3 regions of the Streptomyces sp. NPDC045026 genome follow, and region 1 is predicted to be linked to each of the others. Evidence: riboswitches for the same ligand, from Rfam matches in the RefSeq annotation. Region 1 holds a riboswitch; each other region holds the start of a gene.

Evidence for each region. A riboswitch is a leader RNA that binds a small molecule or an ion and turns the genes downstream of it on or off. The one in region 1 is predicted to bind cyclic di-AMP.
Region 2: another riboswitch for cyclic di-AMP. It lies ahead of AC07EJ_RS31435 (LysM peptidoglycan-binding domain-containing M23 family metallopeptidase); the one in region 1 lies ahead of AC07EJ_RS36405 (M23 family metallopeptidase).
Region 3: another riboswitch for cyclic di-AMP. It lies ahead of AC07EJ_RS15150 (transglycosylase family protein); the one in region 1 lies ahead of AC07EJ_RS36405 (M23 family metallopeptidase).

The regions. Positions count from the first base shown of each region.
Region 1 covers NZ_JBWKIS010000026.1:76,137-79,403, reverse strand. Annotated here, with positions in the region: gene AC07EJ_RS36410 (GntR family transcriptional regulator) at 48-734, opposite strand; gene AC07EJ_RS36405 (M23 family metallopeptidase) at 1,002-1,790, opposite strand; cyclic di-AMP (ydaO/yuaA leader) riboswitch at 1,803-1,959, opposite strand; gene AC07EJ_RS36400 (M16 family metallopeptidase) at 2,156-3,267, opposite strand, start outside.
Region 2 covers NZ_JBWKIS010000019.1:69,096-72,362, reverse strand. Annotated here, with positions in the region: gene AC07EJ_RS31440 (SGNH/GDSL hydrolase family protein) at 109-900, opposite strand; gene AC07EJ_RS31435 (LysM peptidoglycan-binding domain-containing M23 family metallopeptidase) at 1,102-1,929, opposite strand; cyclic di-AMP (ydaO/yuaA leader) riboswitch at 1,934-2,114, opposite strand; gene AC07EJ_RS31430 (tyrosine-protein phosphatase) at 2,523-3,267, shown strand, end outside.
Region 3 covers NZ_JBWKIS010000005.1:448,030-451,296, reverse strand. Annotated here, with positions in the region: gene eno (phosphopyruvate hydratase) at 1-781, opposite strand, end outside; gene AC07EJ_RS15150 (transglycosylase family protein) at 1,141-1,830, opposite strand; cyclic di-AMP (ydaO/yuaA leader) riboswitch at 1,835-2,006, opposite strand; gene AC07EJ_RS15145 (transglycosylase family protein) at 2,176-3,147, opposite strand.

The DNA of each region.
Region 1 (3,267 bases):
ATAGGGCCCCTCGAAATTGGCCGCCCTCTTTGTATACGGCGCCTGCGTTAATACTGAAGCCCCACTGTGTTGACGGGATGTTGCGAAGTCCTCACACGGCCACCCGGGCGGGGGGCGCGCAACCGGTGAGCGGCCGCGGCGCGCTCCGTGTGCTGCGCCGTGAGCGCCCGCGCGCGCTCCGCGTCACCGCGCGCCACGGCATCGACGATCGCTCCGTGTTCGGCCCAGGAGTCCGCCGGCTGCGCGGGCTGCTCGACGGTGTACATCCACGCGATCTTGTGGCGGAGCTGGGTGAGCATCGTGGTCAGCCCCGGGCTGCCGGACGCCTGTGCCAGCGTCTCGTGGAACCAGCCGCCCAGCGAACGCAGATCCTCGTTCCGGCCTTGCCGCGAACGCTCCTGACCCAGCCTGACCAGGCCCCGCAGGACCTTCAGGTGCGCCTCGGTGCGGCGCTGCGCGGCACGCGCCGCGGCGAGCGGTTCGAGGAGCATCCGGATCTCCAGCTGGTCCGCCGCCTCCTGCGTGGAGGGTTCGGCGACGCACGCGCCCGCGTGCCTGCGGGTGACGACGAAGCCCTCGGCCTCCAGGGTGCGCAGCGCCTCGCGCACGGGGACGCGCGAGACGCCGTAGCGGCGGGCGAGCACCTCCTCGGTGAGTCTGCCACCGCGCTCGTAGACACCGGAGACGATGTCGTCGCGGATCGCCGTGCATACCGAGTGCGCCGGAATACGCATGACCCGACCTCCGCCTTAATCCCCGCGAAACGCGGTCGATAGTCGCTCGTACAGCACGATTGACGTCTGTTCAGCTTGCTTGTTCAGCGACTCTATTCCAGGGGACGTGAATTTCCGATGGCAGGCCGCAATCCATGGATATTTTTTGGACAGCGCCACCGGGAACGAGCGGGCTCGGAACGATCCCGCGACAGGCCGGGAACGACGAAAGCCCCGGCTCACTGAGCCGGGGCTTTCGGTGCGTATTCGCGAGGTACGGGGCGAAGGTCAGACGTTCACGCCGTGCGCGCGCAGGTACGCGACGGGGTCGATGTCCGAGCCGTACTCGGGGCTGGTGCGCGCCTCGAAGTGGAGGTGCGGGCCCGTGACGTTGCCGGTCGCTCCGGAGAGGCCTATCTGCTGCCCCGGGGTGACCGTCTGCCCGACGGAGACGCCGATGGACGACAGGTGGCCGTACTGGGTGTACGTGCCGTCGTTCATCTTGATGACGATGTTGTTGCCGTAGGCGCCGCCCCAGCCGGCCTCCACGACCGTGCCCGCGCCGACGGCGTGGACCGAGGTACCGCTGGCGGCATGAAAGTCGATGCCGGTGTGGCTGCCGGAGGACCACAGGCCACTGCTGGCCTTGTACGCGGTCGACACGTACGAGCCGGTGACCGGCATGACGAAGGCGTTCAGGCGCTTGCGTTCGGCCGCACGGGCGGCGCGCTCCTTGGCCTCGCGCTCGGCCTTGGCCTTGGCGACGGCCTTGCGCCGCTCCTCCTCGGCCTTCTTCTTGGCCTCGGCCTCGGCCTTCTCCTTCGCGGCGGCCTCGTCGGCGGCCTGCTGCTGGGCAGCGGCCTGCGCGTCGATCTGCTCCGCGAGGGAGTCACCGATGGAGATGGCCTTGGTCAGGCCGGTCTGCTCCAGAGCCGCGTCGTCGGCGGCGAGGGCGGGGGCGGCGAGGCCTCCGATGACACCGGTCGTGGTGAGCGCGGCGACGCCGGCGACCTGCACGGTGGTGCGCGTGAGACGGCTCGGACGACGGTGCTTCCCGGTGGCACGGGTGAACGCCATGGGGTGGCTGATCCTTTCCTTCCTTCTCGCCTACCGGGTTAGCTGACGGGTTCGGAGCAGGAAGGTCTCCTACAGACCCCCTTCAGGGAAGGGCGTCCGATTCACCCCAGGGACGGTGGGTCCCCGGCTCCCCCGGCTCGCGCCTTGGGGGACTCGGCGATGACTGTCCGGTGCCGCGGGCGCGGCGTACATCTGGCGGACAGCCGGACCGACGCTAAGCGGGGCATCTTTCAATCAACAAACGGAACCGGGCTTTTGTAGCGCATGCCACAGGGCAGACAGGCAACCACTGGTCCAATTCGGACATACAGGGGCCCCGGCGGTCATCTCGCCCACCGGGGCCCCTCGTTGCGCACCGGTCACGGTCAGCCCGTGACGACGGTCACCTCGCCGATGCCGAGCGCCCTGACGGGCTCCTCGATCTGCGCGGCGTCACCGACGAGCACCGTCACCAGACGGTCCGTCGGGAAGGCGCTCACGACGGCCGCGGTGGCCTCCACGGTGCCCGTCGCGGCGAGCCTGCGGTACAACTCCGCCTGGAAGTCGTCCGGCAGGTGCTGCTCGATCTGGTCGGCGAGCGTCCCCGCGACGGCCGCGGCGGTCTCGAACTTGAGCGGGGCGACGCCCACCAAGTTCTGTACGGCCACGTCCCGTTCGGCGTCGGTGAGGCCCTCGGCGGCGAGCGTGCGCAGCACCTTCCAGAGGTCGTCGAGCGCCGGACCCGTGTTCGGGGTGTCCACGGAGCCGCTGATGGCGAGCATCGCGACGCCCGTGCCGTCCGGCGCCGAGCGCAGCACCTGGCCGAACGCCCGCACGCCGTAGGTGTATCCCTTCTCCTCGCGCAGGACGCGGTCCAGGCGGGAGGTGAGGGTGCCGCCCAGGCAGTACGTGCCGAGCACTTGCGCCGGCCACACCCGGTCGTGCCTGTCCGCGCCGACGCGGCCGATCAGGATCTGCGTCTGCACCGCGCCCGGCCGGTCGACGATGACGACCCTGCCGGTGTCGTCGGCCGTCACGGGCGGCACGGGGCGCGGCTGCGCCGTGTTCCCCGTCCAGGCGCCCAGCGTGTCCGCCAGGAGGGCGTCGAGGTCGACGCCCGCGAGGTCGCCCACGACGACCCCGGTGGCAGTGGCGGGACGCACGTGCCGGTCGTAGAAGGCGCGTACGGCCGTCGTGTCGATGGCCGCGACGGTCTCCTCGGTGCCCTGGCGCGGGCGGGACATGCGCGCGGTCGCCGGGAAGAGCTGCTTCGAGAGCTCCTTGGCGGCGCGGCGGCCCGGGTTCGCCGTCTCGTGCGGGATCTCGTCGAGGCGGTTGCGCACGAGCCGTTCGATCTCGCTGTCCGCGAACGCGGGCGCCCTGAGGGCGTCGGCGAGCAGGCCGAGCGCCTTCGGCAGGCGGGAGACGGGGACCTCGAGGGAGACCCGTACTCCGGGGTGGTCGGCGTGCGCGTCGAACGTCGCGCCGCAGCGCTCCA
Region 2 (3,267 bases), on a different contig from region 1:
CGGCACCGCGACGTCGGGCTCCGACGGGAGCCCGGGGTGACCGCGCAGAAATGACGCGGGGGAGCCGCCCCCCAAGGGCAAGCTCCCCCATCACACGCCCGGCTCCCGTCAGAGCGGCAGCAGATCCGGCCGCTTCGCCGCCACGTGATCCCCGGACGACTCGCCGCGCAGCCGTCGGCCGATCCACGGCACCAGGAATTCCCGCGCCCAGTGGATGTCGTCGCGCCGCACTTCCAGCGTGCCGCGCGGCGGCTGCACCGGCCACGGCTGGTCCGGGTCCGCCGGCACCTCGACGCCGAGCGCCTGCCCGGCCCGCAGCGCCACCCGCGTGTGCCCCTCGGGCGAGAGGTGGAGCCGATCGTCGTCCCAGGCACGGCGGTCCTGGACGGTCTTGAGGGACCACAGGTCGAGCACCGGGCAGCCGTAGCGGTCGGCGACCGCGCGCACATGCCCGTTGTACGTCGCGATCTTGCCGCGCAGATGCTTGAGGACCGGCACGTCCCGGGTGTCGAAGCCGGTGGTCACCATGACCGTGCCGACGGCGGAGGTCAGCTTGGCCACGGCCTTCTCGAAGCGCTCCGCCACGTCGTCGGGGTCGGTGCCGGGACGGATGATGTCGTTGCCGCCGGCGGCGAAGGTCACCAGGTCCGGGGCGAGTTCGACGGCGCGCGGGAGCTGGTCCTCCACGATCTGGTCGAGGAGCTTGCCGCGCACGGCGAGGTTCGCGTACCGGAAGGAGTGCTCGGGGGTCCGGTCGTCCAGGAGGACGGCGAGACGGTCGGCCCAGCCCACGAAGGCCCCGTCGGGACCGGGGTCCCCGACGCCTTCGGTGAAGCTGTCCCCCACCGCCGCGTAGGACCGAATCGTGCCGCCGCTGAGTGATCTCGATTCGTTTGCCACGACCACACATCTTTCACCCTGCGATGTGACCTACGCGACCGTAAGAAGGGGTTGACGGGTGGTGATATAGCCCACCCGGTCAGTTTCGCGATTTCAGGAATACGACGGGGGTCGGGGATACGGCGCATGGGCACGACGCAGGAACACGACAAAGGGGCGGCCCCGGAACCGGACCCGCCCCTTCATGTCATGCCATGGAGGTCAGAGCGAGACCCCGTGCCCACGGAGGTACGCGGCCGGGTCCACGTCCGAGCCGTAGCTCGCGGTGGTGCGGATCTCGAAGTGCAGGTGCGGTCCCGTGACGTTGCCGGTCGCGCCGGAGAGGCCGATCTGCTGACCCTCGGTCACGGCCTGTCCGGACGAGACGGAGAGGGACGACATGTGGGCGTACTGCGAGAACTTGCCGTCGGCGTGCTGAATGACGACCTCGTTGCCGTACGCGCCGTCAAGGCCGGCCGACACGACGGTGCCCGCGGCGATGGCCTTGATCGAGGTGCCCGTCGGGACCACGAAGTCGACACCGGTGTGGTAGCCGCTGGACCACATGGCGCCTGCGGTCTTGTACGCCGTGCCGATGGAGGCGCCCTGGACGGGCAGCGTGTAGCCGGCACCGGTGGTGGTCGCCGCCGCGGTCTTGGGCGCGGCGGCCTGCGTGGCGGTGGCCGGGGACTTCGCGGCGGGTGCCGCGGCCTGCTGGCCGATCGTCAGCTTCAGGCCCGGACGGATCGAGGACGGGTCGCCGCCGATGACCGAGCGGTTGTCGGAGTAGAGCTTCTTCCAGCCGCCGCTGACGTGCTGAGCGTCGGCGATCTTCGAAAGGGTGTCCCCGTCCTTCACGGCATAGGTCTTGGCCGCGGCAGGAGCGGCGGCGGCCTGTGCGACCGAGTGGGCGGCAGCGGGGGTCGCGGCGTGGGCACCGGTGGCACCCATCAGCGGCAGCGCGAGCGCGACGCCGCCCACTCCGGCCACGGCGATCGAGCGCGCGAAGCGCTGGGACTTGGGACGGCGGTGCTTACCCTTCGCGGGCATGGGGGATTCCTCTCCGTCGCCTGCGAGGTGAGCTGTCGGGTTCGGGCTGGAGCTGCCCGGCCGCGCGCCTTTCGGGCGCGGCTTCACCCCGAGCCGTGCCCGGTGTCCCGGAAACGGCGATCTACCTGGGTCCCCCGCTCCTGCCGAGCACGGATCGAAGTGCGGATTCCGGGCGGCGGCAGGATGAGGCGGTCCGTCCGGATTGCGCCGAACGTAAGCGAGCGGGGAGCGCGGGGACAAGGCGCGAATCCCCTTGGGCATTCCGGTTCTTGATCCTTAAATGACCCTTTCCGGAAAAATCCGTCACACTCCGTCTATTCACGATCTTTGCAACTGCGATACCTGCGGGAAATTCTCCCGGCCCGGCCGCCACGCACGGTCACCGCTATGACCCTGCTCACGCAACGCCCACCATCTGCCCCGATTTCAGGAACAGTTACCCCGTAACTCGCGTATGCCCACATACCCCCCATTCAGGACATTCGACGCGCAATCGCCAGCCGCCCTCTCACATGGTTGCCCCTGGCAGCCATGTCGTATCGTCGAAGGCGCCCGCAGGCGAGCAGCGCCGCGGCCGACCGGGAGGAGCCCCCGTGACGCAGCAGGTCCCGTCCACCGAGCCCGAGTTGGCCGGAGTGCGCAACTTCCGCGATGTGGGTGGTCTCCCGACCGTGGACGGCCGTCGGGTGAAGCAGGGCGTGCTGTTCCGCAGTGGTCACCTCGCGCACGCCACGGACGAGGACGCCGCGTTCCTCTCCTCGCTCGGGCTGCACACGATCTTCGACTTCCGTAACGCCGCCGACCAGCGCCTCGAAGGGCCCGACGTCACGCTGCCCGGCGTGCGGAACGTGAATCTGCCGCTGACCGACCCGGCGGACGGCGCCGAGTTCTGGCAGATGGTGCGCGACGGCCACCTCGACGAGCTGCGCGCCGCCCTGTCCGAAGGCCAGGCCGCGAACCGCATGATCGAGTCGTACCGGGCGATCATCACGGAGCGCACCGCCGAGCACAGCCAGGTCCTGCACGCCATCGCCGAGGACAGCGTGCCCGCACTCATGCACTGCGCGGCCGGCAAGGACCGCGCGGGCCTCTCGATAGCGGTCACGCTCCTGGCCGTGGGTGTGGAGCGCGACGCCATCGAGGCGGACTACCTGGAGTCAAACGCCACGCACCGCCGCTACAAGGTGCACCGCAGCAGCACCTCGAAGGACGCGATGTCCCCCGAGGTCATGGAGCTGCTGAGCCCCCTGTTCGACGCCCGCGCCACGTATCTGGCGGCCGCCTTCGAGCAGGTCGTGCAGACCTGGGGCTCGACCGACCGCTACCTGGAGGAAGGCC
Region 3 (3,267 bases), on a different contig from region 1:
TGCCCTCGAACTCGTACTTGCCGTCCTTGTAGAACTCGGACGCGGCGACGTCGAGCGCGAGCGCGATCTGCTCGCCGGGGACGTAACCGGCCTGCTTGATGGCCTCGACGATGAGGTCGAGGGCCTCGCGGTTCGAGCCGAGGTTCGGGGCGAAGCCGCCCTCGTCGCCCAGGCCGGTGGACAGGCCCTTGGTCTTCAGCACCTTCTTGAGGGTGTGGTAGACCTCGGCGCCCCAGCGGAGGGCCTCGGAGAAGGACTCCGCGCCGATCGGCGCGATCATGAACTCCTGGATGTCGACGTTGGAGTCGGCGTGCGACCCACCGTTGAGGATGTTCATCATCGGGACGGGCAGCAGGTGCGCGTTCGGGCCCCCCAGATACCTGAAGAGCGGCAGGTCGCTGGCCTCGGAGGCGGCGTGCGCGACGGCGAGGGAGACGCCGAGGATGGCGTTGGCGCCGAGCGAGCCCTTGTTGTCGGTGGCGTCCAGGTCGAACATCGCCTGGTCGATCAGGCGCTGCTCGGTGGCGTCGTAGCCGACGAGCTCCGGGCCGATCTGCTCGATGACAGCGAGGACGGCCTTCTCGACACCCTTGCCCTGGTAGCGGTTCGGGTCACCGTCGCGGAGTTCGATGGCCTCGAACGCGCCGGTGGACGCACCGGACGGGACAGCGGCACGACCGGTGCTGCCGTCGTCGAGGCCGACCTCGACCTCGACCGTGGGGTTGCCTCGGGAGTCCAGGATTTCCCGGGCTACGACGACGTCGATGGACGGCACGAGCATCTCCTTCTGGGATGTGACGCAACTACGCCGGGCCGCTTGGTCCGGCAACACACGAGCCTATCCGGCTCCGGGCCATCAGCCGGACGACAGACCGGCCCGTGGACAAAACCGAGAGCGAATTGTTTCCGAACGGAACAAAAAGCCCCGGCCGACAACGGACGAAAAACCAGGACCCCTCACACACCAAAGCCCCGCCCCGGGCGCGACGGGGGAATGCGCACCCGGGGCGGGGAGTCCTTGGGGACCTTGCGTGGTACCGGCCATCCGCCGAAAGCCGGTACCCGAGCGGCCTGAGGGCTGCGGCTCTCCTCTATTACTCGCTACGACTCGCTCGAGGCGGAGCCGCCGGCCCGTGTCGCCTACTTGAGGTGGAGCTGCTGGCCCGGGTAGATCAGGTCGGCGTCCTCGACGATGTCCTTGTTCAGCTTGAAGAGCTTCGCCCAGCCGCCCTTGACGTGGTGCGTCTCGGCGATGGTGCTGAGGGTGTCGTGAGCCTTCACCTTGTACTCGCCGTCACCCTTCTTGACCTTCTTTCCGGCCGGGGTCTCGACGGTCTTCTTCGACTCCTGCTTCGGAGCGGCGGGCGTCGTGCGCTCCTGGCTGCGGGTGGTCGGCTGCTCGGCCTTGCGCTCCTGCGGCTGCGGGGCGGCCGGCGCGGGGGCGGCGGAGCCGGTCGAGGCGGCGGAGAGGCCCACGCCACAGCTCGGCCAGGCACCCTTGCCCTGGCTGGCCAGGACCTTCTCGGCGACGGCTATCTGCTGCGCCTTGGAGGCCTTGTCGGCAGTGGAGGCGTACGCGGTGCCGCCGTACGCGGCCCACGTGGACGAGGAGAACTGGAGGCCGCCGTAGTAGCCGTTCCCGGTGTTGATCGACCAGTTGCCGCCGGCCTCGCACTGCGCGACCGCGTCCCACTCGGAGGCGGTGGCGGCGGAGGCACCGGTGGCACCCATCAGCGGGACGGCGACAGCGGCACCGGTGACACCGGCGAGCGTGGCGACACGGACGGCCTTGGACGGGCGGCGGTGCTTGCCCTTGCTGGAAAACAGCATCGAGAGATCCCCTCACCGACGCCTACGAGGTGAGCTGTCGGGTTCGGGCCGGATGAGTGCCCGGTCGCACGTCTTGCGTGCGACTTAACCCCAAGCCGGTCGTCCGGCCGTCTCTCAACGGCCGGGACCGGCACTTACCTTGGGTCCCCCGCTCCTGCCTACGGCGCTTACGCGACGACTGTTCCCGTACGGACATTGGCAGGATTCGGCGTGACATCCGACGGGGCCCGCTGTGGCGAGCGGTGATGACCGTAAGCAGCGGATCGCCCTAATTTCAAAGACGATCAGGGCCTTTGAGACCCATCTCTCACTCTCACCAAAGCGGACATTCAGCCCGAACTGCCGCTACTTTTCGCCCGATTCGAGCCCAAGATCCAGACTCTGACCAGGAAGGATGAGGTCCGGGTCGGCACCCACCGCCTCCTTGTTCCCGGCGTACAGAGCGGCCCATCCGCCGTCCACGTCATGGGTGTCGGCGATGTCCCAGAGGTTGTCACCGGCGCGCACCGTATAGGTATCTTCGTCCGGATTTGCGGCCTTACGACCGTTTTCGTCACCGCGCGAGGCGTGGCGGCCCGCGCCGTCGTCGGCGCGCGAGGAGCCGGCGGTGTCGTCCTTAGCGGCGCCGCCGCGGTGCCGGCCGGCGGCGGGCGGCGTGGCGGAGTCCGAGCCGCCCGAGGCCTCCGGGGAGGACTCGTCGGGGGTCGAAGTCGAGCCGTCCTGGCCGGACTTGTCAGCTTCAGCGACATCCGTGGCGTTACCTGCGGTATCGCCCGACTTGTCGTGATTCTTCTCTCGGGAGTCGTCCTTCGCGTCCGAGGACGCGGAGTCCGACGGCTCGTCGCTCGCGTCGCCCTTCGCCGCGTCGTCGCTCCCGGAGTCACCGGCCGACGCCGACGGGGTCGGCAGGGCCGCACCGGGGTCGACCTCGGCCGCGGCGTCGTCCGCCGTGAGCCCCGAGGTGACCGAGCAGACCGGCCACGCCCGCGGGCCCTGGTCGTCGAGGACCTTCTCGGCGACGGCTATCTGCTGCGAGCGGCTGGCCTGGTCGGCGCGCGGCGCGAAGTCGAGGCCGCCGTAGTTCTCCCAGGTCTCCTGAGAGAACTGGAGCCCGCCGTAATAGCCGTTGCCCGGATCGGCGCTCCAGGAGCCGCCGCTCTCACACTCGGCGAGCTTGTCCCACGTGGCCGTCGACGCGGCGCTCGCGCTGGTCGCGCCAAGCAGAGGGATCGCGATGGCGGAGCCGGCCACTCCTGCGGCGACGATGAGCGCGGGAGCCTGGCGGGGGCGACGGTGACGACCGTTCCCGGTGAGCATGGAGGCGCCTTTCGGGGGCTGGGGGAATGCTGCGGCGGGTGGTGCCGCGATGACTGGTGAACGTAGCGGGAGTCGAACGCTTGTCACAAGTCGATGCAGCGGAGATCACGTGAAAGTCAC